Regions from separate parts of the Ciceribacter thiooxidans genome, predicted to be linked through region 2. Evidence: riboswitches for the same ligand, from Rfam matches in the RefSeq annotation. Region 2 holds a riboswitch; each other region holds the start of a gene.
What was found. Region 2 has a riboswitch for cobalamin ahead of cobT (nicotinate-nucleotide--dimethylbenzimidazole phosphoribosyltransferase). Riboswitches for the same ligand answer to the same signal wherever they lie in the genome.
Positions count from the first base shown of each region.

Region 1: another riboswitch for cobalamin. It lies ahead of bluB (5,6-dimethylbenzimidazole synthase); the one in region 2 lies ahead of cobT (nicotinate-nucleotide--dimethylbenzimidazole phosphoribosyltransferase).
Region 3: another riboswitch for cobalamin. It lies ahead of H4I97_RS01695 (energy-coupling factor ABC transporter permease); the one in region 2 lies ahead of cobT (nicotinate-nucleotide--dimethylbenzimidazole phosphoribosyltransferase).
Region 4: another riboswitch for cobalamin. It lies ahead of cobU (bifunctional adenosylcobinamide kinase/adenosylcobinamide-phosphate guanylyltransferase); the one in region 2 lies ahead of cobT (nicotinate-nucleotide--dimethylbenzimidazole phosphoribosyltransferase).

Region 1 covers NZ_CP059896.1:1,282,982-1,290,378, forward strand. The annotation lists gene H4I97_RS06000 (NAD+ synthase) at 1-827, shown strand, start outside; gene H4I97_RS06005 (TolB family protein) at 856-1,686, shown strand; cobalamin riboswitch at 1,731-1,934, shown strand; gene bluB (5,6-dimethylbenzimidazole synthase) at 1,981-2,673, shown strand; gene H4I97_RS06015 (DUF2865 domain-containing protein) at 2,705-3,772, opposite strand; gene H4I97_RS06020 (acyl-homoserine-lactone synthase) at 3,948-4,592, opposite strand; gene H4I97_RS06025 (helix-turn-helix transcriptional regulator) at 4,755-5,504, opposite strand; gene H4I97_RS06030 (NADP-dependent malic enzyme) at 5,658-7,397, opposite strand, start outside.
Region 2 covers NZ_CP059897.1:294,763-302,159, forward strand. The annotation lists gene H4I97_RS19370 (helix-turn-helix domain-containing protein) at 1-800, shown strand, start outside; gene H4I97_RS19375 (LysE family translocator) at 975-1,607, opposite strand; cobalamin riboswitch at 1,902-2,030, shown strand; gene cobT (nicotinate-nucleotide--dimethylbenzimidazole phosphoribosyltransferase) at 2,101-3,159, shown strand; gene H4I97_RS19385 (crotonase/enoyl-CoA hydratase family protein) at 3,258-4,025, opposite strand; gene H4I97_RS19390 (hydroxymethylglutaryl-CoA lyase) at 4,022-4,894, opposite strand; gene H4I97_RS19395 (acetyl/propionyl/methylcrotonyl-CoA carboxylase subunit alpha) at 4,887-6,881, opposite strand; gene H4I97_RS19400 (carboxyl transferase domain-containing protein) at 6,891-7,397, opposite strand, start outside.
Region 3 covers NZ_CP059896.1:367,324-374,720, forward strand. The annotation lists gene H4I97_RS01675 (efflux RND transporter permease subunit) at 1-1,698, opposite strand, end outside; gene H4I97_RS01680 (efflux RND transporter periplasmic adaptor subunit) at 1,740-2,948, opposite strand; gene H4I97_RS01685 (TetR/AcrR family transcriptional regulator) at 3,125-3,784, opposite strand; gene H4I97_RS01690 (phosphoribosylaminoimidazolesuccinocarboxamide synthase) at 3,799-4,749, opposite strand; gene H4I97_RS01695 (energy-coupling factor ABC transporter permease) at 4,950-5,603, opposite strand; cobalamin riboswitch at 5,658-5,873, opposite strand; gene H4I97_RS01700 (hypothetical protein) at 6,087-6,302, shown strand; gene H4I97_RS01705 (helix-turn-helix transcriptional regulator) at 6,460-7,353, opposite strand.
Region 4 covers NZ_CP059896.1:1,399,291-1,406,687, forward strand. The annotation lists gene H4I97_RS06555 (ATP12 family chaperone protein) at 1-598, shown strand, start outside; gene H4I97_RS06560 (hypothetical protein) at 661-1,128, shown strand; cobalamin riboswitch at 1,190-1,557, shown strand; gene cobU (bifunctional adenosylcobinamide kinase/adenosylcobinamide-phosphate guanylyltransferase) at 1,726-2,250, shown strand; gene cobW (cobalamin biosynthesis protein CobW) at 2,254-3,333, shown strand; gene cobN (cobaltochelatase subunit CobN) at 4,281-7,397, shown strand, end outside.

The DNA of each region.
Region 1 (7,397 bases), on a different replicon from region 2:
ACTACGTCAACAAGAACGGTTTCAAGAGCGTGGTGATCGGCCTTTCGGGCGGCATCGATTCGGCGCTCTGCGCGGCGATTGCCGTCGATGCGCTCGGCGCCGAGCGGGTGCGGACGGTCATGCTGCCTTACCGCTACACCTCGGAAAGCTCGTTCTCGGATGCCGCGGCTTGCGCCAAGGCGCTCGGCTGCCATTACGACATCGTACCCATCGGTGAGCCGGTCGACGCTTTCATCTCCGCGCTCTCCGAACTCTTCGAGGGAACGGAACCGGGCGTCACGGAGGAGAACCTGCAGGCGCGCACCCGCGGCACGATCCTCATGGCGATCTCCAACAAGTTCGGCGCCATGGTCGTTACGACCGGCAACAAGTCGGAAATGTCGGTCGGCTACGCGACGCTCTACGGCGACATGAACGGCGGCTTCAATCCGGTCAAGGACCTCTACAAGATGCAGGTCTACGCGCTTTCTGGCTGGCGCAACAAGAACGTGCCGCTGGGCGCGCTTGGCCCCGCCGGCGAGGTCATACCGGCCAACATCATTTCCAAGGCTCCGTCGGCGGAGCTGCGGCCGAACCAGACCGACCAGGATTCGCTGCCGCCCTATCCGGCGCTGGACGACATCCTCGAATGCCTCGTCGAGCAGGAGATGTCGGTGGAGGAGATCGTCGCGCGCGGCCACGACGTTGCGACCGTACACAGGATCGAGCATCTGCTCTATCTGGCAGAGTACAAGCGCCGGCAGTCGGCGCCCGGTGTAAAGATCACCCGCAAGAACTTCGGCCGCGACCGGCGCTACCCGATCACCAACCGGTTCCGGGACCGCTGATCACGCCGATCCCAGCAAGGAGGCGAGCATGCGCAGTTCCGTCGAGATCTTCGACTGCAAAAGCCGCACCTCGCGGGTCGTCTGGCAGACGGAGGCGCTGGTCGAGGCGCCGAACTGGACCCCGGACGGTGCGCACCTTGTGATCAACGGCGACGGCCTGATCTACCGGCTGCCGGTCGATGGAAGCGCGCCGCCGGAGCCGATCGAGACGGGCTTTGCCGTCGGTTGCAACAATGATCACGGTCTTTCTCCCGACGGCACGACGCTCGCGATTTCCGACAAGACAGAGCACGGCAAATCCTGCATCTACCTCCTGCCGGCCACCGGCGGCGTGCCGCGGCAGGTGACCGCGCGGCTGCCGTCCTACTGGCACGGCTGGTCGCCCGACGGGCGGCATCTCGCCTATTGCGGAATCCGCAACGATGAATTCGGCATCTACACGATCTCCGTCGACGGGGGCGAGGAGCGGGAGCTGATCCGTGGCGGCGGGCACAACGATGGTCCCGACTATTCGCCCGACGGACAATGGATCTACTTCAACTCCGACCGCAGCGGGCTGATGCAGATCTGGAAGATCCGGCCCGATGGCACTGGTCTCGACCAGGTGACTGATGACGGCTTCGCCAACTGGTTTCCGCATCCCGCACCGAAGGGCGACGGGCTGATCTTTCTCTCCTATCGCAGCGACGTCGAAGGTCACCCGCGGGACAAGCAAGTATCGATACGGCGGAAGGACGTCGCGACGGGAGAGGTGGAGACACTCCTCAACCTCTTCGGCGGGCAGGGCTCGCTGAACGTGCCGAGCTGGTCTCCCGACGGCGATGCTTTCGCCTATGTTCGCTATTTCCCCGTCGAGTAAAACCGGATTGCACGCCGTTGGTCTTGCCACGGGCGGCGAACTGTGAACAATCGGCAGCGTCAGGTGCCCGCAGGCAAGGCGGGAGAATCGGGAATCCGGTGACAGTCCGGAACGTGCCCAACGCTGTGTGGCGGATGCCTGTCGCAAGGAACCGGTCTTCCGGTTCGCGTCACTGGCTTTTTGGCCGGGAAGGCGGCGACGGGCAGCGGAAGCCGAGTCAGAAGACCGGCCTGGCAAGATAGACTTGGCCCGCGCGGACGGCGGGCGGTCCTTTGCATTGTTGGGGATTTGACGATGCCGGACGAGCCGATGGACCATATGGTTCGGGTCGGCGCCTTCTCCGTTGAGGAGCGCGCTGCCATTTACAAAGCCATAGAAACCCGCCGCGACGTGCGCGACCAGTTCCTGCCGGACCCTCTGCCGGACGATCTCGTCTGGCGCCTGCTGTCGGCCGCGCACCATGCGCCGTCGGTGGGCTTCATGCAGCCGTGGAATTTCATTCTCGTGCGCGATGCCGAGCGGCGGGAGGAGATCTGGCGCGCCTTCAGCCGTGCCAACGACGAGGCGGCGGAGATGTTTTCGGGCAAGAAGCGTGGCGACTATCGTGCGCTGAAGCTCGAGGGTATCCGCAAGGCACCGCTCGGTATCTGCGTGACGTGCGATCCGACGCGCGGTGGTCCGGTCGTGCTCGGCCGAACGCACAATTTCAGCATGGACCGCTATTCGACGGTGTGTGCGATCCAGAACCTGTGGCTTGCGGCGCGCGCCGAAGGCGTCGGAGTCGGCTGGGTCAGCATTTTCCACGAGGACGAGCTGAAACGGATTCTCGCGATTCCGGAACATGTCGAGGTGATCGGCTGGTTCTGTCTCGGATATGTCGACACACTCTACGGAGAGCCCGAACTGGCGGTGAAGGGTTGGCGGAAGCGCCTGCCGCTCGAGGATCTGGTTTTTTCCGAAATCTGGCAGGATCGGCCGGTCGGCTGAGATCCGGCGGATAGCTGCGGGTATCCGCGCTCTACTGCTGGACCGGCTGCGGACCGGAGAGCGCCGGATGCCTGAGATCGATGCCGCTCGTCTCGCTCGGGAGGAAGACCGGGCCGACCTGTCGCACCTTCTTCTCCGCGGGATCATAGGGTCGCTCAACCGGTAACGACGGCTCCGCCTTCTCGGGAGCCGGCTTGCCGGCCGTCTTCAGGTCGATGACAGAGGAGTTGTAGTCCGGCACGTTTGCGCCGGCCGCCTGCGTCTTCATTCTGCGATAGAATTCGGTGAGGTTGCAGGTGCAGGAGGGTTGGTCGCCCTTGCGGCGGCTCTGGTAGGCGAATGCTGTCGGCGACTGCCGGTAGGGCCTGCCGGTCGTGGTCGAAATCATCTCGCCGCTTTCGGGCTCGGTGACCGACCGGAAATAGAGTTCGGTCTCGATGCCGGGGCACATCTGCCGGCATAGCTCGGCATCGCGCCGGAAGGTAAGCGGCGTGGTGTTCGACGAGATCGGGAAGAAGGCGCCGTCGCAGGTGCGCACGCAGAGCGTCTGCAGATTGCCCGCACCGTTCCGCCAACCGCCCGTCGGCAAGCCGTCCGGACCGAGGCGCGGCGCCACCATGTCGAGATAGGGTGTGCGGGGCGGTTCGGCGGGCGTGACATCGGCCTTCACAGGCTCTTCGTCGCAGTGGTTGGCCTCCATCAGGTCGAGAATCCGCTGACGGACCTCGTTCGGCTGCGTCGCACCGTTTCGCGCGGCATCGCGCCTGTCGACAAGCTGTTGCTTGTCCTCCTCCAGCCGCTTGATCTCGGCGGAAAGCGTTGCGCATTCTGGACGGTTCATCGCCGTATAATCAATGACGCTCGGAGAGCCGCAATGCAGGTCGAAAAAACGCTGGCGAGCCTTGCGGATCTGGAAGTTCTGCCTCGCGATCGCGCTGGAGAAGCGTCGCATCGCGGCGGTATCGCTCACCACTTCCGGCTCGCTTGCGAGGCTTGCCCGCAATCTGTCGCAGGTCATCGATGCATGGGAGATGGCCGGAGCAGGAAGGGTCGCAAGGACCATCACGGACAGCAGGGCGAGGCGACGGCGGTACGGCAATTGGCGTTCCCGATCTGCGGATAAAAGGCGTTGCTCGGAGCGATTTGCCTTTAGGCGCTTCCATCATAAATGGCGAGCGCCAATCCGCCAACCGGAGGTTCGATTTTGGCTTAACAGAAGGCGCCGGCCGGAGACTTGCCTCCGGCCGGTACCTGACCGGCGAGAACGACCGCCGTCAGGCGGCGCGGGCCTGTTCGAGCGTCATCGGCTGTTCCAGCACGCGGTGGTCGATTCCGGCGACCTCCTTCATCCGGTCGAGCAGGTCCTGGGTCACTTCCCAGGCGATGGCGACCGCGTAGACGGAGCCGATCTTCTGGGGATCGGCAATCCTTTCTCCCGGGCATCCCATGCGGCGGAACATGCGTTCGAGGAACACGTCGGTCACCGTGACGATGTGCGTGAGCCCGGAGGCGAGCCCGAGCTCGCCGACACCGCACATCAGCTCGGCGGCCGCAAGCGTCACCTGGTTCGAGGCACGGTCCTGCGAGATCTCCGGATCAATGCAGAAACGGCTCGATTCCCAGATCGCGGCGCTGCGGATCGGCGGATTTTCGCCGAGCAGAACCGGGAAAGTATCGTCGAGCATGTTCGGGCCGAGGGTGGGAAGCAGCCGCAGGGCACCCCGCAGGCGCCCCGTCTCGGGCGAGTAGGACAGGACGTAGATCGGATTTGCGTCGTCGTAGTGATCGATTTCCCAGTCGCCCTCTACCTTGACATCCCATTTCAGGAGGTCGTGAAAGACCCGCTTTCGCAGGCTGAATACGTCCGCCATTTCTTTCGAATGGCGATCGCGATTGGCTCCGTTGATAATCTTGATCATTGCCGGTCTCCCTTCTGAGGTCAGGGAGAAAAATTCGCCTCTTCAGCTAGAAATTGAAACTGGCGGTAGGGACAGTTTAAGTAATTGCAATTTGCGATTATTCTCGCTTGCCCATCGTGCAAAGCCCGGCGCCGGCGCAAATGCTCGCAGGGCGCAGGCTTCCTATTCGGATCGATTGTCCGGTCCGGAGATGAGGCCCTGCCACACGGCTTCGGCGACCGCCTGCGTATTGCTGACGACATTCAGCTTCCGCCGGGCGTTGGACATGAAATAGCGGACGGTGCGTTCGGAGATGCCGAGAATGACGGCGATCTCCCAATAGCTCTTGCCGGCCGCAGCCCAGGTGAGCGCCTCCTTCTCCCTACCGGTCAGGATCGAACGCGCGCTCTGTCGGTGGGGGCCTTCCTCAGCCGTTTCCAGCACGGCCGCGTGGAATTTCGCAGCGAGCGTGTGAAGGTCGCGGTCGTAGTGACGTCGAAACTGACGCCAGTCGCGTGCGTCCGCGACGCTGATCGCAAAAAGGGCCGCATGGCCTTCGCGGGAAGCGAGGGGATAGCAGACGCCGGTGGTGGACAAGGAGTGTTCGCGCGCGACGGACAGGAGGAGTTGTGCGATCGGAATCGTTTCCGGCAGCATGAACCAGTCGAGCGGCCGCACGGAGGTGAGGGCGTGCTTGAGCAGAGGGGTCAGGACATGCGGACCGAGGGCGGTGACAGCCCGGACAACATGCGGCGCGTAGGTGTGGTGGATACGATGCAGTCTGACTCCGGTCGCCGCAGGGATGGCGTCGATATAGAGGATGTTCGAGATTGCGAACTCAGCCTGCATCCTTTTGAAAAACGGCTGCGGTCGAACGACCTCTTCGCTTTCCAGCCAGTCCAGCAGGTCAAAATAACCCTTCTGGTTAATCATTATCTGACCCTGACAAATCTATGGGATAAGATCGTCCAGCAAAAATGGCTTGTCCAGCGCATTTTTCATGCGCCGGAAGAGGTCTGATCGTGTGCCTTTCTTGTAACAGGAAGCATGCGTCGCGACGGGGATATCGCCGCGACGCGCACGTCGTCATGCGGGTTGCGTGGCTTCCACGACCGCGAGTGCCGCCATGTTGACGACGCCGCGTGAGGTGACCGATGTCGAGAGCACGTGGGCAGGAAGTGCTGCACCAAGCAGGATCGGGCCGACGTGGAGTGCATCCATCATCGTGCGCACGAGGCCGAGCGAGATGTTGGCGGCATCGAGATTCGGGAAGACCAGGAGATTGGCTTCACCGGTGAGCGTGCTGTCAGGCATGGCACGCTTGCGCAGCGCCTCTGAGAGCGCCGAGCCACCCTGCATCTCGCCGTCGACCTCGAGGTCGGGCGCGCGCTCGCGAATGAGGCGCAGGGCCTCCCGCATCTTGCGGGCGCTTTCGGAATCACGCGAGCCGAAATTGGAGTGGGTGAGGAGGGCTGCCTTCGGGGTGATCCCGAAGCGGCGGACCTCCTGTGCAGCCAACACTGTCGTTTCGGCGATTTCCGCAGCCGTCGGGTTGTGGGTCACGAAGGTATCGGTGAAGAAGATCGCGCCGCGCTGGGAGATCAGCAGGCTGAGACCCGAAAAGGCGCATACGCCCGACTTCTTGCCGATGATCTGGCCGACATCGCGCAGATGCCGATCGAAACGGCCCTCGACCCCGCAGATCAGCGCATCGGCATCACCACGGCGAACCGCGAGCGCTCCGATGACCGTGTTGTTGGTGCGCACGATCGTACGTGCGGCTTCCGGATTGATACCGGCGCGGCCGACGAGCCCGAAATATTCTTCGACATAGTCGCGGTAGCGCGGATCGTCTTCCGGATTGACCACCTCGAAGTCGGCGCCGGGGCGAATGCGCAGCCCGAAACGCTGGAGGCGGTTCTCGATGATCGGCGGACGGCCGATCAGGATCGGCTGGCCGATGCCTTCCTCGAGCAGCACCTGTGCGGCGCGCAACACGCGCTCGTCCTCGCCTTCGGCAAAGATCACGCGCTTGGCCGGCGCCTTCTTGGCCGCCGTGAAGATCGGCTTCATGACGAAGCCGGAGCGGAAGACGAAGCGGTTCAGCTGGTCGAGATAGGTGTCGAAATCGGCGATCGGCCGGCGGGCGACGCCGCTTTCGGCCGCGGCCCTCGCAACCGCCGGAGCGATGCGCAGGATCAGGCGGGGATCGAAGGGCGAGGGGATGAGATAGCTCGGCCCGAAGGTCGGCGATTCACCGGAATAGGCCTTCGCTGCCACTTCCGACACTTCTTCGCGGGCGAGTGCTGCGATCGCCCGCACCGCCGCCATCTTCATTTCTTCGTTGATGGTGGTGGCGCCGCAATCGAGCGCTCCGCGGAAAATGTAAGGGAAGCATAGAACGTTGTTTACCTGGTTCGGGAAGTCCGAACGGCCGGTGCAGATCATCGCGTCCGGGCGTGCAGCACGTGCAAGATCCGGCATGATTTCCGGGGTCGGGTTGGCGAGCGCCATGATCAGCGGCTTCTCCGCCATGCGGGCGAGGAGCTCCGGCTTCAGGACGCCGGCGGCCGACAGGCCGAGGAAAACATCCGCGCCTTCAATCGATTCCGACAGCGTGCGCTTGTCGGAGGGTTGGGCGTAGACGGACTTCCAGCGGTCCATCAGGGCTTCGCGGCCGACATAGACCAGGCCTTCGATGTCGTGGACCCAGATGTTCTCCCGGCGGGCGCCGAGCGTGACAAGGAGATTGAGACAGGCGAGTGCGGCCGCACCGGCACCCGAGGCGACGATCTTGACGTCCTCGATCTTCTTGCCGGCAAGTTC
Region 2 (7,397 bases):
TGAAGACCGAGCCGACGCGGCGAGTGACGGTCGGACGCTGGTCGGCGGAGTTGCTGCCGCGCCAACCCTACGAGGCCCGCTACACGGCAGACCGCGCTCTGCTCGGCTTTGCCTTCGACAGCCAGAAGGGCGTGCATGCCTATGCCGGCGATCGCATCCGGCCGTTTCGCGCGACACCGAACGGTCTTGCCTATGTGCCGGAGGGCTGCGACGTCTACTCGCGGTCGCCTGCGGGCGGAGAGTATCTTGCCGTGAAAGGCTTTGATCTCGACGAGGCTGTCGACGTGCCCTTCAGCGATCGCATGGATCCAGCCGCGATTGCGGCCGCGCATGCGATGAGAGGCCTGCTTCTCGCCGTTCCGGTTGCCGAACCCGTGCGTTGCGAAGCGTTGATGAACGTTCTGATCGAGCGGCTTTCCTGCCAAATGCAGTCCCGTCAGTCGTCAAGGGGCGGCGCACGATGGATGACCGCGCAGCGTCGGCAGCGGGTCGACGAGATTATCGAGGCCCGTCTCGACCGAATGCTGACGGTGCAGGACCTCGCCGATGAGCTCGGCCTTTCCGCCGGCTTCTTTTCCCGAACCTTCAGGCAAGCCACCGGCCGCTCGCCTCACGCCTATATTCTCGACCGGCGGATCGCGCGGGCCCGGGCGCTGATTGCCGCCGGGGCCGAGGATTTGAGCGCAGTCGCACTGGTGTCCGGCTTTTCCTCCCATGCGCACCTCACGACTGTGCTTCGACAGAAGCTCGGCGTCAGCCCCAGTGCACTGCGCGCGAACCTCTTCCGGGGTGGCCTTTGAAGAGCCACGCGGTCGCGCCGGCTGTAACGTCCTCGGCTTTCTCACTGCTCGCGTCGCCACCTGCCCCTTCCCGTGTCAGGTCAGGATGAACCAAAGATGCACTTGTGAGCTTGCTTGCCGGAGGGGCGAGTACGAACCTCGACCTCCCGGCAGACTTCGTCGGGTGCGGTGCAGTTAGTTTCTGGCTCCCAATGCGAGGCGGCAAGCCAGACCTGCAAGAACTGTCGCGAGAAGATACTGCGGCAGCTTCCTGAATCGGACCAGACTCGTGACGCGCCTGCGGATATGCCCGCTCAAAAGGACAACCGAACCATTTACGATGAGGCCTATTCCATTCAGCACGGTAGCGAGGACCAGCATTTGGACAGTAAGCGATCCTGCCTCTGGGCGCACAAACTGAGGGAACAACGCCAAGACAAAGAGGGCCATTTTCGGATTTAGAAGATTTGTTGCCAGACCTTCGCCGAGGATCCGCTTCATTGAAAATCGCTTTAAGGCCGACTCAGGAGAGAAATGTGCGCCCTCGGAACGAATGGTTTTCCACGCGAGGTACATCAAATAGGCGCACCCGGCCCAACGAACGACCTCGTATGCCGTCGGAACTGCGACAAAAAGCTGTGAAAGTCCCAACGCTGCTGCGAGGGCATGGCAATATGTGCCGAGTGCTATACCGGCATAGGTCAGGAATCCCGCAGCTCGCCCCTGGCTTAAGCTGCGTGACGCAATGAGAAGCATGTCGGGTCCGGGCGTGGCGGTCAGCACGACGCACGCGAGGGCAAAAAGTATGATAGTGGAGAAATCCGGCATATCGTTTCCCTTCGAGTTGGCCGGAATTCCGATCTACCAAGATTCGTGAGGATGACAAGTCGCGAATAGTCGGTTCTCTGACATCATTCGATGGGCGTCCCCTATGTCCTCCGTAAACGATCGCTTATGGCGGCCAGGGAAAGCACGAGAAGCCGGAACGTAGAGCAGTCTCTTTGCGTCGGATCAAAGATCCGCGGCATTTTTCCTTCTGAAGCGCCCACGTTCCACCCACGATGGCCGCGGCATCCGTTGCCTGAAGGCAACGCGCAGGTTACAGCCGTCTCGACAACTAACGGAACTCGGTGAAATTCCGAGACGGTCCCGCCGCTGTAACCAGATACGAGTCTCAGGAGGCTTTGTCCGCCACTGTCCGGTCCCGGACGGGAAGGTGCCTGAACCCGGCCATGCTGGAAGTCAGAAGACGAGTTGATCCGCAACCGAAATCCGCCCGATGGCAAAGGGTGGAATGATCGGCGTCACGTGGAGGACCCGTATGTCTGCAGAAATGAGCCTCGCCTCGGGGCAACAACCAATCCCGTCTTTTGAAACCCTCGCCTCCTTGCGAAAGGCGCTAAGCCAGCTTCCGCAAGGTGACACGCGAGCCGCAGAGGCCGCCGCCGCCCGCGAGGGCATGCTGACCAAGCCACCCGGAAGCCTCGGGCGGCTCGAGCAGACCGTCGCCTGGCTTGCCCGCTGGCAAGGTCGCTACCCGCCGGCCATGGACCGGCCGCAAACCTGCGTCTTCGCCGGCAATCACGGTATCGCCGAGGCAGGCGTCTCCGCCTATCCGCCGGTCGTCACCGAGCAGATGGTCCTCAACTTCGAGAGAGGCGGCGCTGCGATCAACCAGTTGAGTGCCGAGCTGGGAGCCAGCATGACGGTCATTCCCCTGGACCTTGCCCGACCGGTCAAAAACTTCCTGCACGCGCCCGCCATGACGGAAAGCGAGTTCCTGAAAGCGTTCAACGCGGGAATGCACGCCGTTCGGCCGGATGCCAGCATCCTGTGCCCCGGAGAGATGGGCATCGGAAACACGACGTCGGCTTCGGCTCTGTGCCTTGCGCTCCTCGGCGGCCCTGCCGTCGAATGGTGTGGCCGCGGCTCAGGCGTCTCCGATGACGTCCTAAAACGAAAGGCCGAGATCATTTCCGAGGCTGTCGAACGTCATCGGGAATCCATCGATGACGGTCTGGATGCCCTGCGGATACTCGGTGGACGTGAGATCGCCGCCATGGCCGGGGCCATTCTCGCCGCGCGTCTGCTCTCGATCCCGGTCATGCTCGACGGATTCATATGCTCCGCCGCCGCCCTTGCCCTGTATTGCAGCGGCGTCGACCCTCTTGCGCATTGTATGGTGGGACATGCGTCCATGGAGCCGGGCCACCGGCGACTTCTCGCCCACCTCGGCCTCAGACCGCTTCTCGATCTCGACCTCAGGCTTGGGGAAGGAACCGGCGCGGTGCTGGGCGCGATTCTCGCGAAAGCCGCCCTACGATGCCACCTCGGCATGGCCACTTTCGCCGAGGCCGGCGTGGACAGCGGCGCAGCCTGATAGGCGGCGCAGAGGCCGGGCCGTCACCGGCATTCACCTGGAACTCATAGACGCCCGGGGAAGGATGAGGACATTCCTCCTCAGGCGTCTAGTTTCTACTATCTCGCGAGGAAGGCCTCGATGCCTTCCGCGGCTTCCGCGCTTTCCCACCGGTCCGCGAGCAATTCGGCGGTCCGCTCGGAAAGTCCCGAGAGGCTATGGCCGCCGAGTTCCAGGCAAAGCGCCTTTGCCGCTGCGACCGCCCCCGGCCGCGTTTTCAGGATCTCCGCGATTTCAGCCTCGACACAGGCATCCAGTTGTTCTGCTTCCGTCACGGTGGAGACGAGGCCGCATCTCAGGGCGAAAGTGGCATCGAACGGTTTGGCCGTGAAAAAAAACTGCCGGGCGTAGCCCTCGCCGGTACGGCGAACGACGAAGGGGCCGATGGTGGCCGGGATGAGCCCGAGGCGGGTCTCGGTGAGGGCAAAACGGGCGGTTCCCACCGAAATGACGATGTCGCAGACTGCCATCAGCCCAATACCGCCGCCATAGGCGTTCCCGTGAACCCGGCCGATCAGCGGTTTCGGCAGGGCATCGAGTGCCGAAAACATGGCCGAAAGCGCCCGGCTTTCCTGCATCTTTCCGGCACGGTCCTTGTCCCGCTGCTCCCGCATCCAGCCGAGATCGCCGCCGGCGCAGAAACTTGCCCCGTTGCCGGCGAGCACGACGGAGCGGACACTCTCATCCGCGCCGAGGATGTCTGCGGCTTTCGTGAGTTCGGCGATCATCCGGGCGTTCAAAGCATTGTGCTTGTCGGGACGGTTCAGCGTCAGGCGCGCGATGCCACGCTCGTCGGTGTCGATCAGGATCGTTTCGAATTCCGTCATGCGTTCCTCCCGGAAAGACGCCCGATCCGCTCCTTGATGAAAGCCTCGGCGCGTTTCAGTTTCTCCGGATCGATCCCGGTTTCAAACCCGCGACGTTCGAGCAAGTCCAAAAGCGGTCCGGTTGCGACATTGCCTTTGGCGCCCGGCGCATAAGGGCAGCCGCCGAGCCCACCAACCGCGGAATCGAAGGTCCGCAGTCCGCGATCAAGGGCGGCTTCGACATTGGCGAGCGCACGATCGCCGGTGTCGTGGAAATGCCCCGCCAGTTGCTGGACCGGCACCGACCGCAGGACCTCGTCCAGCATGGCGGATACTGTGTCCGGCGTGCCCGCGCCGATCGTGTCGCCGAGCGAGATCTCGCGACAGCCGAGCCCGACCAGACGCTCCGCAACCAGACGAACAGCCTCTGGCACGACGGAACCCTCATAGGGGCAGGCGACGACGCAGGAGACGTAGCCGCGCACCGGAACGCCGGCCACTTTTGCCGCCTCCATGACAGGCGCAAAACGCTCAAAGCTCTCGGCGATGGAACAGTTGATATTCCTCTGGCTGAAGGTTTCGGAGGCAGAGGCGAAGACCGCAACTTCGTCGACCTTTGCGGCAAGCGCCGCCTCCAGCCCTTTGAGGTTCGGCGTCAGCGCGCTGTAGACCACGCCCGGCTGGCGCACGATGCCGGCCAGCACCTCGGCAGCGTCCGCAAGCTGCGGCACCCATTTCGGCGAGACGAAGCTCGTGACCTCGATCTTGCGAAAGCCGGCTTCCGAGAGATAGTCGACCAACGTGATCTTGTCGGCGACCGGAATGATCTCCCTCTCGTTCTGCAGGCCGTCGCGCGGACCGACTTCGTAGACCGTGACGAATTCAGCCATCCACCGCGCCCTCCGTCATCCGGATGAGCACGGCGCCGCCCTCCGCCTGCCCGCCCTCGGTGCAGAAGACGGCGTCGACGAGGCCGTCGCGCGGGCTCCTCAGCGTATATTCCATCTTCATCGCCTCCATGACGACGAGCCGGTCACCGGCCTTCACGGCAACACCTGCCTCGACGTCGACCAATCGGACGACGCCCGTCATCGGCGCCAGGATTTCGCCGGAGTGGTGGTGCACCGCGTCCTCCCCTTCCAGCAGATCCGGTCTCTCGAAGTCATAAGTCTCGCCATCGAGCAGAACCGAGATGTACTGCCGGCCGCCGGAGGCGTCTACGGCAACATGGGCGTTGATCCCGGCACTTCCGTTCTCTCGCACCAGACGGGCCGAAAAGTCCCGACCATTGAAGGCGAAATCTTCGAACAGCACGTCCTCTGCGCCGCCGGAGAGCCTAACTTGCCCGCTTCCGAGGACGAGACGCCGCTCGATCACTTCTTCGCCTGCATGCGACGTCACGCGATGACTGGCCTCGCCCCAGAGCCGGAAGCCGCAATGAGGCCCGGCAACGTCGACATCCGAACCGGTAAGCGCTGCGATCAGGATGGCCTCTTCCGAAAGCCGCGGTATGGCGGTGAGGCGCTCCAGATTGCGATCGATCAGCCCGGTGTCCATACGTCCCTGCCGGAAGGTCTCGTCCCTGCAAAGCGCGCGCAGAAAGTCTCGGTTGCTGGTGAGTCCGGTAACGTGTGTGCCATCGAGCGCTTTCTTCAGCCGGTCGATCGCCTCGTCGCGCGACCGGCCATGGGCAATCACCTTGGCGATCATCGGATCGTAATAGGGCGACACCCGGTCGCCCGAGCGAACGCCCGCGTCGATGCGGATGCCCTCGCCGCCTCCAAATTCCAGGTGATCGATGCGGCCGGCCTGCGGCAGGAAACCGTTCGCCGGATCTTCGGCATAGAGCCGCGCCTCGAGGGCGTGGCCGAGAAGCCGGATGTCACTCTGCTGCACCGGCAGCGGTTCGCCCGCCGCCACCCGCAGTTGCCATTCGACAAGGTCGAAACCGGTCACCATTTCGGTCACCGGATGCTCGACCTGCAGACGCGTGTTCATCTCCATGAACCAGAAGCCGTCCGGCCGGAGCGGTCCCGAACCATCGGCGATGAACTCCACCGTCCCGGCGCCTTTGTAAGCAACGGCTTTCGCTGCCGCGATCGCAGCCCCGGTCATTGCAGCCCGTACGGCGTCCGTCATGCCCGGTGCCGGCGCTTCCTCGATCACCTTCTGGTGCCGACGCTGCAGCGAGCAATCGCGCTCGAACAAATTGACGACATTGCCACGGCCGTCGCCGAAGACCTGCACTTCGATATGGCGCGGCGAGGCGACGTACTTCTCGACCAGAACACGATCATCGCCGAAAGCAGCCTTTGCCTCACGCCGGCAGCTTTGAAGCGCGGCGTCGAAATCATCGTCGGTGTTGACGCGTCGCATCCCCTTGCCGCCGCCGCCCGCCGACGCCTTGATCAGCACGGGATAGCCGATCTTGCCGGCTTCGACCTTCAGGAAGGCTGCGTCCTGATTGTCCCCGTGATAGCCGGGCACCACCGGCACGCCCGCTTCCTCCATCAGCCGCTTGGCGGCGTCCTTCAGCCCCATTGCGCGGATCGACGCGGCATCGGGACCGATGAAGACAAGTCCCGCATTCCGCACCGCCTCGACGAAAGCCGGGTTTTCCGACAGGAATCCGTAGCCGGGGTGGATTGCTTCGGCACCGCTAGCGAGGGCGGCCGCGACGACCTTGCCGATGTCGAGATAGCTTTCGGTGGCCGCCGCGGGCCCGAGGAGGACCGCCTCGTCGGCGAGCGCGACGTGCAATGCGGCGCGGTCAGCTTCCGAATAGACAGCGACGGTCCGAATTCCGAGCCGTCTCGCCGTCTTGATGACGCGAACAGCGATTTCGCCACGGTTGGCAATGAGGATCTTGGAAAACATCGTCACGCCTCACATCCTGAACAGGCCGAATTTCGTCTCTTCGATCGGCGCGTTGAGCACGGCACGGAGAGAAAGGGCCACCACCTCGCGCGTCTTTTCCGGGTCGATGATGCCGTCGTCCCAGAGCCGGGCCGAGGCATAGAGCGGAGCGGACTGCCGTTCGAACAGGTCCAGCGTCGGCCGCTTGAACTCGGCTTCCTCTTCGACCGACCACGTGCCACCGCGCGCTTCGATGCCGGCACGCCTGACATTGGCCAATACGCCCGCCGCCTGTGGTCCTCCCATGACGGCGATCCGGGCGTTCGGCCACATCCAGACGAAGCGCGGGCCGAAGGCGCGCCCGCACATTCCGTAATTTCCGGCGCCATAGGAACCACCGATAATCACCGTCACCTTCGGCACGGCGGCGGTCGAGACCGCCGTCACCAGCTTGGCGCCGTCCTTGGCGATGCCGCCCGCCTCATATTTCGAGCCGACCATGAAGCCGGTAATGTTCTGGAGGAAAAGAAGCGGGAT
Region 3 (7,397 bases), on a different replicon from region 2:
GCCCTGGTCTTCCTGCGGCAGGAAGGAGGAGGGCAGGCGGGTGAACAGCCAGGCGCAGCCGGCGATGACGACCGCGAAGGCCACGATGACACGCAGCGGGCGCTTCAGCAGGTAGCCGATGGTCGCGACATAGCCACGATTGGTGCGGTCGAAGTTCCGGTTGAACCAGGCGGAAGGGCCGCGGCCCTTCTTGGTGTGGTCGATCGGCTTCAGGATGGTGGCGCAGAGCGCCGGCGTCAGCACGATGGCGACGAGGGCGGAAAGCAGCATTGCCGAGACGATGGTGATGGAGAACTGCCGGTAGATGATCCCGGTCGAGCCGCCGAAGAATGCCATCGGAATGAACACGGCTGTGAGGACGAGGGCGATGCCGACGATCGCGCCGGTGATTTCGCCCATCGACTTTTCCGTCGCTTCAAGCGGTGAGAGTCCTTCCTCCGACATGATGCGTTCGACGTTCTCCACAACGACGATCGCGTCGTCCACCAGAAGGCCGATCGCCAGCACCATGGCAAACATTGTCAGTGTATTGATCGAGTAGCCGGTCAGAGCCAGGATACCAAAGGTGCCGAGCAGCACGACGGGAACGGCGATCATCGGGATGAAGGTCGCACGCAGGTTCTGCAGGAAGATCAGCAGGACGAAGAAGACGAGGATGATCGCTTCGATCAGCGTGTGGACCACCTTCTCGATCGAGAGTTCCACGAAGGGAGTTGTGTCATAAGGATAGGTGATCTCGACTCCCTGCGGGAGCGAGGGACCGATCCCGGCGAGCGCGGTCTTTACACGGGCGGCCGTGTCGATCGCATTCGCGCCGGTCGCAAGGTTCACGGCAAAGCCGGTTGCCGGTTTGCGGTTGGCGCGGGTGTCGGTGCCGTAGGACTCCTGTCCGATTTCGATGCGGGCGACATCGCTCAGACGAACGGTCGCACCATCCGTCTCCACCTTGAGGATAATCGATTCGAAGTCGGAGACCGTGCGAAGCTGGCTCTGCGCCGTGACGGTGACGGTCAGCTGCTGACCCTTGACGGCCGGCTCGCCACCAAGGGCACCCACCGAAACCTGGGTGTTCTGCGCCTTGATCGCCGTCGTCACATCGCTCGGGGTCAGCTGGAACTTGTTGAGCTTGAACGGATCGAGCCAGATCCGCATCGCATAGCCGGAGCCGAAGATGTTGATGCTGCCGACGCCTTCGAGGCGCTTGATCTGGTCTTCGATCTGGGTCGAGAAGATGTCGCCGAGATCGACGGAGCTGCGGCTGCCGTCCGTCGAAACCAACGCGCCGACGAGCAGGATGCTAGACGTCGAGCGGGTGACCGAGATGCCGGCGGTCTGCACCACGTCGGGAAGCTGCGACTGCACGAGCTGCAGCTTGTTCTGTACCTGCACCTGCGCGATGTCCGGATCGATCTCGTTGCCGAAGGTCAGCGAGACCGAGGAGGAGCCGGTGCTCGAGGTCGAGGTCATGTAGGTAAGGTCGTCGAGACCGGTCATGCCGTCCTCGATGATCGAGGTCACCGACTTCTCGACGGTCTCCGCGCTCGCGCCGCTGTAATGGGCCTCGATACGCACCGTCGTCGGGGCGATCTCGGGATACTGCGCGATCGAGAGAGTCGAAATCGCCAACGCACCGCCGAGCATGATGATGATCGCGATCACCCAAGCAAAGACCGGGCGACGGATGAAGAACTTGGCCATTGGTTACCCCTTAACGCCTGTTTGTCCTGGCTGTCGCGCGTTCATGGCTTGGCCGCCGGAGCGCCGGCAGGCGCCGGGTTCTTTTCGACGACAAGTCCCTGTTCGTCGACGGTCGCCTCGACCGGTTGGACGGGTGCGCCGTCACCGATCCACTGGAAGCCGTCGACGATCAGCTTGTCACCGTCGCTTATTCCTTCCGAAACCAGCCAGTTGTTGCCGGAAACCTGGCTATGGGCAAAGGTTCGCGTCTCGACGATGCTTTGGGCGTTGACGAACTTTGCCGTCACTTCGCCGCGGGCATTGCGGGTCGCGGCACGCTGGGGAATGAGATAACCGCTCTCCTTGCCGACGACCACCGTTGCGCGGACATACATGCCGGGCAGGATAAGCTTGTCGGGATTGTCGAAGAGTGCGCGGATCGAGAACGTGCCGGTGGTTTCGCTAACGGCCATTTCCGACATGTCGAGCTTGCCGACCAGCGGATACTGCGTGCCGTCTTCGAGCGTCAGCCGGATGTCGGCGATCGTGCCGCCTTCCTGGCTCACCCGGCCTGCCTCGATCGCTTCACGCAGCCTCAGCAGGTTGGCGCTCGATTCGGTGAGTTCGATATAGATCGGGTCCAGCCGGCGAAGGGTCATCAGCGTGTCCGCCTGGTTGGCGGTTACCACGTTGCCGATCGAGAATGCGGAGGCGCTCGTCACGCCTTCGAACGGCGCCTCGATCTCGGTAAGGTCGAGGTTGATTTCGGCGGCGTTGAGGGCGGCCTTCGCCTGGGCGACGTCGGCCTGGGCCTGAAGAAGCGTCACCTTGGCGTTTTCGAATTCGATCTGGGTTGCGCCGCTTCCGACCAGCCGCTCATAGCGGGCGAGGTTCGCTTCGGCGCTCGGAACGCTCGCCTCGGCCTTGGCAAGGCTCGCCTTCGCCTGCGCGACTTCGGCACGGTAGGTATCGTCTTCAATCTTGTAGAGAAGATCGCCCTGCTTGACCTCGCTGCCTTCCCGGAAGGCGATTTCCTTGATGACGCCGCTCACGCGCGGACGGATCGCGGCTGTCTGGAAGGCGTCGGCGCGGCCCGGCAGGACGGTCGTCAGCGGCTGTTCGGCCTTCTTCATGATGACGACGCTGACCGGCGACGGCGGCCGCTCGGCACCCGCACCCGGCCCGGCCTTTTGTTCGCCGGAGTCATTGCAGCCTGTAAGCGCCGCGGTGACGAGCAGGAAAAGAGAAGGCAGCAGAAAACGTCTGGACATCGGTTCTTTCCGAAAAAAAGGCGTGCACGGGAGGATCGGCAGGGCCGACTAAATTAGCAGGCGTCAATTTTTATAGGCCATGTCCATCCCGAACAAGGGGATGGCGACGGCATAATTCCACGTCGTCCTCACGTCGCTGGACGGAGGCGATGCAAAGTGACGTAATAGTGGTATCGTCACTTTGCAAGCGGATTTTGCAGTGCGGTATCGATCAGAGCCACAACTTCACGGCAACGTGTTGCCAATATGTCGGCCTTCTCCTTTGCGATCAATACCGGGTGGAGGACGCAGGCCAGTGCCATGGCCGCAACTTCGGCGGTCTTGCGGCTGTCCTTCACGTGGTAGACGCCGCTTTCGATGCCCGCATCGATGATCTGGGCAATGTCGTCGATCAGCATCTCGCGGTACTGCTCGGCGCAGGGCAGTTCCTGGCCGGCGGAAAAGACAATCATCTCGAAGATGTGCGGACTCTTCTGCAGATCCCGCAGGTGGCTTTCCATCAACCGTTCGACGAAGAGGAGGAGGCGCTCGGGCGGCGCCTTGTGGTCGTCGGGCCGGGCGAGCCGCTCGATCATCGCCTCGAGGTGGCGGACCGAAATGGCGTCGACGAGATGCGCCTTCGAATGGAAGTGCTTGAACACGTTTGCCGGCGACATTCCGAGTGCTGCGGCGACATCCGCCATCGCGACATTCGTGAAGCCTTTGGTGCGGAACAGTTCCTCGGCCTTGTTGAGGATGTCCTCGCGCGTCTCGGCCGCCGGGCGCCGTGGCTTGCGCGCGGCGCGCGTGGCAGCCGGTCCTTTGCCCGACGGGAGCCCTTCCTCTTTCGGCGCGATCGCCAAGGCTTCACTCAGCTCCGTGGAAAGTAGCGACCGAGATTTGCGCGGACCCTTGCCAGCGGTGTTTCTCCGCTGTCGTCCGGAACGAACGTTTCGCCGGTGATTGCCTCATACGCCTTTATATAAACCGCGGAGGTGTCCTCGACCAGTTTCGCCGGAATCTCCGGAATTTCGTCCTTGTAGGGATCGCAGCGTTCGGCGACCCATGACCGGACGAAGTCCTTGTCGAAGCTCGCCGGACGTTCGCCCTTTTCGAAATGCTCGGGATAGCTCGCGGCAATCCAGTAGCGGCTGCTGTCCGGCGTGTGGATCTCGTCGGCGAGGATGATGGTGCCGTCCTTGTCTGTGCCGAACTCGTACTTGGTGTCGACGAGGATGAGCCCCCGTTCGGCAGCGAGCTTCTGCCCGCGGGCGAAAAGCGCCAGCGCGTAATCCGAAAGCGTGTCCCACTGCTTCTGCGTCAAAAGCCCGGTCGAGACGATCTGCTCCGGCGTCAGCGGCTCGTCATGGCCGCCGTCGAAAGCCTTGCTCGTCGGGGTGATGATCGCCTGCGGCAGGACCTGGTTGTCGCGCATGCCGTCCGGCAGCCGGATTCCGTACATCTCCCGCTGACCGGCCTTGTAGAGCGTCAGGATGGAGGTGCCCGTCGTTCCCGCGAGGTATCCCCGCACGACGATCTCGACCGGAAGGATGTCGAGCTTCTTGCCGACGACGACGTTCGGGTCGGGGTAATCCAGCACGTGGTTCGGACAGATATCCTTCGTCTGCTCAAACCAGTAACGGGCCGTCTGCGTCAGCACCTGTCCCTTGTAGGGAACGCAGGTGAGAATGCGGTCGAAGGCGCTCAACCGATCGGTGGAAATGATGATGCGCCGGCCATCCGGAAGATCATAGTTTTCACGAACCTTGCCACGATAGTAGTTCGGCAGTTCGGGGAAGTAGGCTTCGGAGAGAATGCGCAATGGCCTCGCCCTTCTGAAATCATGGAACGGACGCCGGTCGTCCTCGCCGGACCCTTAGTTTTCCACCCGGTTTTGTCAAGCGAGGCCTTCCGCGGAAGGAAAGCCAAGGCGCTTTGGCCGGCTCTTATCAAAAGAAAAAGCGCATGGCCCGACGACCATGCGCCTTCTCGGTTTGTGACAGCGACAGCCGCCCGCCGGTCTCAGGCGAAGGTCAGGCGATCGACCTCTGTCATGCGCGAGACCAGTTCGTTGGCGCGGAAGCCCTTGATCACCGACACAGCGGTGAAGGTGATGAAGGCTTCGACCAGGAAGACCGGGAAATACGCGGCGACCCAGGTAGCCCAGTCGCTGAAGGCGACCGCGTCGTTGGAGATCATCAGCCAGAAGCCGACCATCGCCGAGACGCCCGCGTAATAGACGGCGTCGATGCGCAGCACCTTGCCGAGGTTGAAACGGTCCCGGAGCCGGGCGTCGAAGAGCCGGCGGCCGAAGCTGTAATGGACTGCGATCATCGGTACCATCAGGGAGAGCGCGTTGACGCCGAGATGCGGGATGTCGCCCGGTTCGAACAGGAAAGCCTGCAGGACGAGGCCGAGCGCGAAGCCGAGCATGGCCGGCGCGAAACCGAAGAGCATGTAGATGGTGGTCGCGCCGATCAGGTGCAGTTCGGACGGACCGACCGGCAGGTGCCAGGCCTGCATCAGGGCGGAAAACACCACGGCCGAAACGAGGGCCTTCGGCACGACCAGCGGGTTGCGCACGACGGCCGGCAGCTGGGATGCGACGACGCTGAGGGCGGCTGCGTTCGCAAGGGCGATACGAACCGGATCGATAATTCCAACTTCAATATGCATTCTATTGCCTTTCCTCCGCGCCCACCGCGCGGAATTGCTTGAGACGCCACGGAAATCGTGGCCGAAGCGATGGCAGGTCTCCTGGCTCGCGGGTCCCGGCTCGGTCCGCCTTATCAACCGTTTCCGGCCAATGGCACGCTGGACGTCGCTCTCCGCTCACAGTTGCGGGGGCAGCTACGGTTTCGGCCCCTGATGGGTAATCCTCACCGTATTCCCTTTTCATCCACCGCTTCGTATTCGTCGGGTGGAACCATCGCTGGTTTTGAATAAATCTGCAGTTCGATTAGCGACGCGGGATGGACCGATGCGGCCGCAACCACGGGCTTCTTTCGTGCAGACCAACTGGTGATAGTCGATGACACGAGCGCGCGCAATCGGCTGGAAACGGATGCGGGCCAAAATGCCGCATTGCGGCGTCTTTCCACGGCGTCTAGGGGGTTGACGAAAATCAAGGCTGTCGCCGGTGAGGAAAGGAAATCCGTTATGCTCGCAAGAATGGTCTACAGTGTTCCAGTCTTCGGATGGATGCTCAGGGAAGCCTTTACCGGACCGACCACGGCCAAGCTTCTCTTCATCCTCAACCTGGTTTTGGTCTGGCTTCTCGCCATCGCCTATTTCGGCTATCCGGCAATCATCCTGCCGGCCTTGACCGCCGTGCCGGTAATCTTCACGACCCTCATCGTGATCACCAAGGGCTGACATCGCCTCGATCGCTTGTGCAGAGGCCGGGGGAGGTTGCCCCCGGCCGTACCTTCTCAGGCAAGCGTGTACTGCGTCTTCACCACGGTGAAGAATTCGGCTGTGTAGCGATCCTGTTTCCGGGAGTTTGCGACCATGATCCACTGTGCCGGATCGGTCATGGCCAGTCGGCATAGGTTGCCGGTTCTTCCTGTGCCATCCTGCCGTCGCTTGCGACAATGCTCCGCCGGTACGCGGCGGGAGACAGGCCGGTTTTTCGCTTGAAAAAGTGACTGAAGTAGGTCGGATCGCGGAAGCCGAGGCTTTCTGCGATTCCGTGGATGGTTCGCGGAGAGCGTTCGAGCTTGATCTTTGCTTCGCGGATCGTGCGTTCGTGGACGAGCTCGATCGGTGTCCTGCCGAGAGCCTTGCTGCAGAGCGAATGCAGTCGATCTGCAGTGATGCCGAGCTGTTCGGCGTAGAATCGGATCGGTCGCTGTTCCTCGAAGTGACTTTCGACGAGATGGCGAAAGCGCTGGAGAATGTCGCCTGTCTTCGCAGGTCTGGCGAACGGGAGGTCATCAGCGCCGGTGAGGCGCCAGATCCTCAGCAGAAGAAGCTGCAGAAAGGCGTTGGACGCCATCACGGATGGGTGCTCCCGCTCGAGTTCCTCGGAAAGACCCCGGAGCAGCGGAGCGAGAGCCTCGATTTCCGCGCGTTCGATGTCTTGCCGAATGATCTCCTGCGACAGCAGAAGCCGGAGGCCGTGGCCTTCAGGATGATCGTCAACAGTCTCTGCCAGATGCGCGTCCGCAAGACCGAGAAGATGGCCGGCGCTGCCCGCCTCGACGAGCAGGGAAAGATCGTTGTCTGGCGGCAGGATTGCCACGGCGGGACCGATGACGAGATCATCGCGCGCCGGTGAACGCAATCGCCATAACCCAGTCGAAAGAACGAGGAGATGTGCGAAGTGCTCGTAAGGCGGCGCGGGGAGGCGCATCGACCGTCGTGCCAGGGCCGGGAGAAGCGGATTACAGCGCAGTTTGCGGTGAATGGTGTGTCTGTCGGTCATCGCGGCTCCGGATCGCACGTGTCCCGCCTTTTCGAACAAGCACC
Region 4 (7,397 bases), on a different replicon from region 2:
GCCGACGGCCGAGGCTGCCGAACTGGTCGCTTCGGAGTGGCGCGCACAGGGCGAGACGATCGATCCGGCGACGATGCCGACGACCCGGCTTGCCAATACCGCGATCGACGCTGTCGCCGATCAGGTCGATGCCGTGTTCGAGGATATTGTGCGCTACGCCGGCAACGACCTGCTCTGCTACCACGCGGAATCGCCGCAGGAACTCGTCGAACGGCAGGCGCGGCAGTGGGGACGGGTGATCGACTGGGTGGCTTCCTCCCACGGCGCCCGCTTCGTTCTCGCCGCCGGCATCGTGCATCAGGCGCAGCCACAGGCGGCAATCGATGCCTTCGCTTCGGCGCTCGGCGCCTACCGGACGCCGTTCGAACTCGCGGCGCTGCACGTCGTGACGACGCTGACCGGTTCGGCGATCCTGGCGCTCGCCTTCGCCGAAGGCTTTCTTTCCGTCCCCGAGATCTGGGCGCTCGCCCATCTCGACGAAGACTGGACGGAGGAGCATTGGGGCGTCGACGAGGAGGCGCAGGCCCGCCGGGCCAAGCGCTTCGAGGAGATGGACGCTGCGGCGCGCCTGTTCCGGGCCGTGCGGGCTGCCGCTTAACGCGGCGCTAACCATAACGGTGACAGGCTCTTTCGACCGAATCGGGATCGGATCAGCCTGTCATGCTTCTGCGGTTCTGCCATGCCGCCATCGCCCTTCTCCTTTCCGCGCTGCTGTCGTCGTGCAGTATCGCGGGGGCGGGGGCCTTTACGCCGCGCAAGGTCTATGACGTCCGCGACCTGACGGTACTCGCCGATATCCGTGTGCCGAAGGCGGTGATCGTCGGCACCGACAGCCGTATTGCCGCGGCGATCGCTGCGACCGTGCCGCGGCCGGAGGCGCCACCGGTGGTGCTCTCGGTGCGGATCGGTTCCTACCGGCCGGACATTTCGCCGCTCAACCGCCGCAGCGAGGCAACAGTCACGGTGACCGCTGTCTCGGTCATCGACGGTTCTCCGGTCGCGAGCGCGACCTTCCCGGTTACGAGCGGAACGGAAAACCCGGATTTCGAGGCGGAGGCGCTTGCCGAAGCGGTCGCCGCGCGCATCCGCTCGCTCTTCGCGCTGAGCATGCCGTCGGCGCTTCAGTGATGGGCTGAGGGACGGCTTGCCGCCCTCCCGTTCGAATTGACTTCACCTTCGCTTGCGCCTAAGCGTTTTTCATTCGGATGGTTTCCGCGCCGTCGATACGGAGCGGAACGCAAAAGGGAATGCGACGGTGGGGACCCAAGCCGGGCCTGCCAATCGCAGCCGACCCCGCGACTGTAGAGCGGTGAGGGTCCTTCATCCGGCGAGCCGGAATATCCGTGACGGGTCCGCAAGGAGCGGACGGCGGGTTCTTCGGCGAAACCGGAAAAGCCACTGGAGTGGCGACACGAACAGCCGGGGCCGGGACGCCTCTATTTCTACGAATCGTCCGCCCTTCGTGTCGCCTCGAAGCTTCGGGAAGGCGAGAGAGACCCGTTGGCGCAAGGCGCCTCAACCGCGAGCCAGGAGACCTGCCACCCGTGCCGGGCTTTGAAAGCCCATCCTGGGGAAAATCCCCGTTGCCAGCACGGAGGTTGTCGTGGCGACATCTTGTGACGGCGGGATCGTGCGATCCCGCATTTCCATATCCTTTCTGCCGGGCCGCGCGCCCGGCCTCTTCCCGTGTCCATCTTTCCGGCGCTCTGCTGCGGAGGTCCGTCCTTGAGCGCGGCTGACGGCCATTGCGTCTTCGTGCTCGGCGGTGCCCGTTCGGGCAAGTCACGGCATGCGGAGACGCTTGCCGAGGTGAGCGGGCTCGAACGCCATTATGTCGCGACCGGACGCGCCTTCGATGACGAAATGCGCGAACGCATAGCCCTGCATCGCGAAAGCCGCGGTGGGCTCTGGACGACCCATGAGGAGCCGGTCGACCTTGCCGGCGTTCTCCGGCGCATTGATGCGCCGGGCCGTGTGGTGCTCGTCGACTGCCTGACGCTCTGGGTCACGAACCTGATGCTGGACGAACGCGATGTCGCCGCCGAAAGCGCGCGCCTCGTCGCGGTCCTGCCGACGCTTCAGGCGCGGCTCATCCTCGTGTCGAACGAGGTCGGGCTCGGCATCGTGCCGGAAAACCGCATGGCGCGCGAATTCCGCGACCATGCCGGGCGGCTCCACCAGATGGTCGCGTCGGTCGCGACCGAAGTCTATTTCGTCGCGGCGGGACTGCCGCTGAAAATGAAGGGTTGAACCATGCTGCAGCAGAAGATCCCGGCAACCGTCATCACCGGCTTCCTCGGCGCCGGAAAGACGACGATCATCCGCAACATGCTGATGAACGCCAACGGCAAGAAGATCGCGCTCATCATCAACGAATTCGGCGACCTCGGCGTCGATGGTGAGGTGCTGAAGGGCTGCGGTGCCGACAATTGCACCGAGGACGACATCATCGAGCTTACCAATGGCTGCATCTGCTGCACGGTGGCCGACGATTTCGTGCCGACCATGCAGAAACTGCTCGAACGTGAGGAGCGGCCGGACCACATCGTCATCGAGACCTCCGGCCTCGCCCTGCCGCAGCCGCTGGTCGCCGCCTTCAACTGGCCGGACATCCGCACCCGCGTCACCGTCGACGGCGTGGTGACCGTGGTCGACAGTGCCGCGGTGGCGGCCGGTCGTTTCGCCGACGATCACGACCGGGTCGACGCCATGCGCGAGCAGGATGCCTCGCTCGACCACGACAGCCCGCTCGAAGAACTCTTCGAGGACCAGCTCACCTGCGCCGACCTGATCGTCCTCAACAAGACCGATCTGCTGGACGGCGAGGGGATCGCGGCAGTCCGCTCCGAGGTTGCGGGACGCATCAACCGCAAGCCGACGCTGGTCGAGGCGAGGAACGGCGAAGTTCCCGCGATCGTGCTCCTCGGCCTCGGCGCCGGTTCGGAAGCCGATATCGAAAACCGCAGGTCGCACCACGAGCTTGAGCACGAGGCAGCGCACGCCTCAGGTGAGGGGCACGACCACCTGCATCACCACGACCACGACGAGTTCGAGAGCTTTGCGCTGAGGCTTCCGGCGATCGCCGATCCGGCCGCCTTCGTCGAACGGCTGAGGGCCGTCATCGAAACCCACGACATCCTGCGTCTCAAGGGCTTTGTCGACGTGCCCGGCAAGCCGATGCGGCTCGTCATCCAGGCGGTCGGCTCGCGGATCGACACCTATTTCGACCGTCCCTGGGCGGCCGGCGAGAAGCGCGAAACCCGCCTCGTCGTCATCGGCCTGCACGAATGGGATTTTGCGGCGGTGGTCGAGGCGGTCGAGAAGGCGGCCTGAGGATCGATTGAGCTCATGAATATCTCGATTACCCCCCTCTGGCCTGCCGGCCATCTCCCCCTCAAGGGGGAGATCACCATGCGGAGACGCCCGGTCGTTCCGTCAGCGCTGAAGCGGGGCGGTTGCTCGGAGAACAGGTTAGAAGGGTTTTTCGGGCAGCTCGACTTGTCGGCTTCCGATCTCCCCCTTGAGGGGGAGATGGCCGGCAGGCCAGAGGGAGGTGTTGTCGACGCGATACGCCTCGGCGCGAACTCTTGGGGAAGCGACACGGCCATGCATCTTCTCCTAGCCCAGAAAGGCTCGATCAGCGACGGCGAGGAAGCGATCGATCTCGGCCAGAGCGCCGGTGACATCATCTTCCTGACGGCGGCCGATACTGAGCTTTCCGCGATCGCCGCGGCGGTGCGGGCGCGCGGCGAGGCCGGTCCGAAGTGGCGTCTCGCGAGCCTGATGGCGCTGAAACATCCGATGTCGGTCGACACCTATGTCGAGCGGACCGCACGCCATGCGCGGCTGATCGTGGTTCGGGCGCTCGGCGGTGCCAGCTATTTCCAGTATGCACTGGAAGCCCTGCATGCGGCGGCACAACGATCGGGCGCGATGATCGCCGTGCTTCCGGGCGACGACAAGCCGGACGAGGGGCTTTCGAGTTTTTCCAACCTGCCGGCGGGGGACCTCGCATCGCTCTGGGCCTATCTGATCGAGGGCGGCGATGCCAATGCCGGCGGTGTGGTCGCCTATGCCGAAGCACTCGTCGCCGGGACCGAGAGGCCCGAGCCGGCGCGGCCGCTGCTGAAAGCCGGCATCTGGTGGCCGGGCCGTGGCGTGATTGGCGTGGAGGAATGGAAAGAGGCGTCGAAGATTGCCCCTCATCCGCCTGCCGGCACCTTCTCCCCGTCGGACGGGGAGAAGGGACAAGGGGTGACGTCGGCGTCTCCTTCTCCCGCGTGCGGGGAGAAGGTGCCCGAAGGGCGGATGAGGGGCCGAGCACCGACGAGCATTCGCTGCCCGTCGTCGCCGTCTGCTTCTACCGAGCGCTCGTCCAGAGCGGCGAGACGAAGCCGGTGGAGGCCCTGATCGACGCCTTGGAGGCCGAAGGGCTCGCCGCATTGCCGGTCTTCGTCTCGAGCCTCAAGGATGCCGTCTCGGTCGATACGCTGCGCGCGATCTTTGCCGAGGCGCCGCCCGCCGTGGTCATCAATGCGACGGGCTTTGCTGTTTCCGCGCCGGGCGCCGAGCGCCGGGCGACCGTCCTTGATGAAGGCGGAGCCGTCGTCCTGCAGGCGATCTTTTCGGCGTCCGCGAAGGATGCATGGCAGGCCTCCAGCCAGGGCCTTTCGGCGCGTGATCTCGCGATGAACGTGGCACTGCCCGAGGTCGACGGACGGGTGCTTGCCCGCGCCGTCTCGTTCAAGTCGGCGGCCCGCTTCGACGAACGCGTCGAGGCGAACATCGTCACCCACGAACCGGAACCAGGGCGGACGGCCTTCGTCGCGGCGCTCTCTGCGCGCTGGGCGCGTCTCAGGCATGCGCCGGCCGACGAACGGCGTGTGGCGCTCATCATGGCGAACTACCCGAACCGCGACGGCCGTCTCGGCAACGGCGTCGGCCTCGACACCCCGGCCGGGACGATCGAGGTGCTGCGGGCGATGGAGAAGACCGGCTACGCCGTCGGCCAAGTGCCGGAGAACGGCGACGCCCTGATGACGCATCTGATGGCAGGACCGACGAACGCCGCGAATGACGGTCGGGAAATTCGCGAAACCATTTCCCTGAACCGGTACAAGGCCTTCTTCGAAAAGCTTCCGAAAGTGATTCAGGACGAGGTCGCGGCCCGCTGGGGCGCGCCGGAGAACGATCCCTTCTTCGTCGACGGGCGGTTCGCGCTGCCGCTGTCGCGGTTCGGCAATCTGCTCGTCGGTATCCAGCCCGCCCGCGGTTACAACATCGATCCGAAGGAGAGCTATCACTCTCCGGACCTCGTGCCACCGCACGGCTATCTTGCCTTCTACGCGCATCTGAGGACGGTCTTCGACGCCCATGCGGTGATCCATATGGGCAAGCACGGCAACCTTGAATGGCTGCCGGGCAAGGCGCTGGCACTTTCCGAGACCTGCTATCCGGAGGCGGTGTTCGGACCCTTGCCGCATCTCTATCCCTTCATCGTCAACGATCCCGGCGAGGGTACGCAGGCGAAGCGGCGAACCTCGGCCGTCATCATCGACCACCTGACGCCGCCGCTGACGCGTGCGGAAAGCTATGGTCCGCTGAAGGACCTTGAGGCCCTGGTCGACGAGTATTACGAGGCCGCCGGCGGAGATCCGCGCCGCCTGAAGCTGCTGAAGAAGCAGATCCTCGATCTCGTCGCCGACATCGGCCTCGATGAGGATGCCGGGATTGCCAAGGGCGAGGCCGAGGAAAGCGCGCTCGAAAAGCTCGACGCCTATCTCTGCGACCTCAAGGAGATGCAGATCCGCGACGGGCTGCACATTTTCGGCCTGGCGCCGGAAGGCCGGCTCCTGACCGACCTGACCGTCGCTCTGGCCCGCGTGCCGCGGGGCCTCGGCGAAGGTGGCGACCAGAGCCTTCAGCGGGCGATCGCCAAGGATATACTTGAAAGAGAAGACCCCTCCCCAACCCCTCCCCACAAGGGGGAGGGGCTTCCGCTTGCGCCCGACTCTTCCGTCGAGCGCCAAGGGGAGCCACGGTTGCTCTCCCCCCGTGTGGGGGAGATGGCCGGCAGGCCAGAGGGGGATTTTTCGCACAGGCATGCCGTCTTCGATCCGCTCGACTGCGTGATGTCCGATCCGTGGACCGGACCGCGGCCGGCGATCCTTGCCGAGGTCGACGACCAGCCCTGGCGCACCAAGGGCGACACGGTCGAACGCATCGAGCTGCTCGCCGCAAGGCTTGTTGCGGGCGAGGTGACGTGCCCCGAAGCATGGATGCGGACCCGCGCCGTGCTCGACGAGATCGAAACACGGCTCAAGCCGTCCGTCACCGCCTGCGGCCCCGCCGAGATCGACGGCCTGCTCACCGGTCTCGACGGCCGCTTCGTGCCGCCCGGGCCCTCCGGCGCCCCCACGCGTGGACGGCCGGACGTGCTGCCGACGGGTCGCAATTTCTACTCGGTCGACAGCCGCGCGGTGCCGACACCGGCTGCCTATGAGCTCGGCAAGAAGTCCGCCGAACTGCTGATCGCCCGCTATGTGCAGGACCACGGCGAGTGGCCGACCTCGTTCGGACTGACCGCCTGGGGCACCTCGAACATGCGCACGGGCGGCGACGACATCGCCCAGGCGCTCGCGCTCCTCGGCGTCAAGCCGCTCTGGGACACGGCGTCCCGCCGCGTCACCGGCTTCGAGATCGTCCCGCAGGCCGTTCTCGGCCGGCCGCGCGTCGACGTCACGCTCAGGATTTCCGGCTTCTTCCGCGATGCCTTCCCCGAACAGATCGCCCTTTTCGACCGCGCGGTCCGCGCCGTCGGTGCGCTGGACGAGGACGCTGCCGATAACCCCGTCGCCGCCCGGATGCGCGAGGAGGTCGCGCGGCTACGCGAAGCGGGCATGGACGAGGACGCTGCCGCCCGTCGCGCCGGCTACCGCGTCTTCGGTTCCAAGCCCGGCGCCTATGGCGCGGGCCTGCAGGCGCTGATCGACGAGAAGGGCTGGGAGCGTCGCGGCGATCTCGCCGAAGCCTATCTCGTCTGGGGCGGCTATGCCTACGGCGCAGGCGAAGAAGGCAAGGCCGAACGCGGGCTCTTCGAGGAGCGGTTGCGATCGGTGCAGGCGGTCGTGCAGAACCAGGACAATCGCGAGCACGACCTTCTCGACAGCGACGACTACTACCAGTTCGAGGGCGGCATGACCGCGGCCGTCGAGCACGTTTCGGGCCATCGGCCGAGCGTCTACCACAACGATCATTCCCGCCCTGAGCGGCCGGTCGTGCGCTCGCTCGAGGAGGAGATCGGCCGGGTGGTGCGGGCCCGCGTCGTCAACCCGAAATGGATAGAGGGCGTCATGCGCCACGGCTACAAGGGCGCCTTCGAGATCGCCGCGACGGTC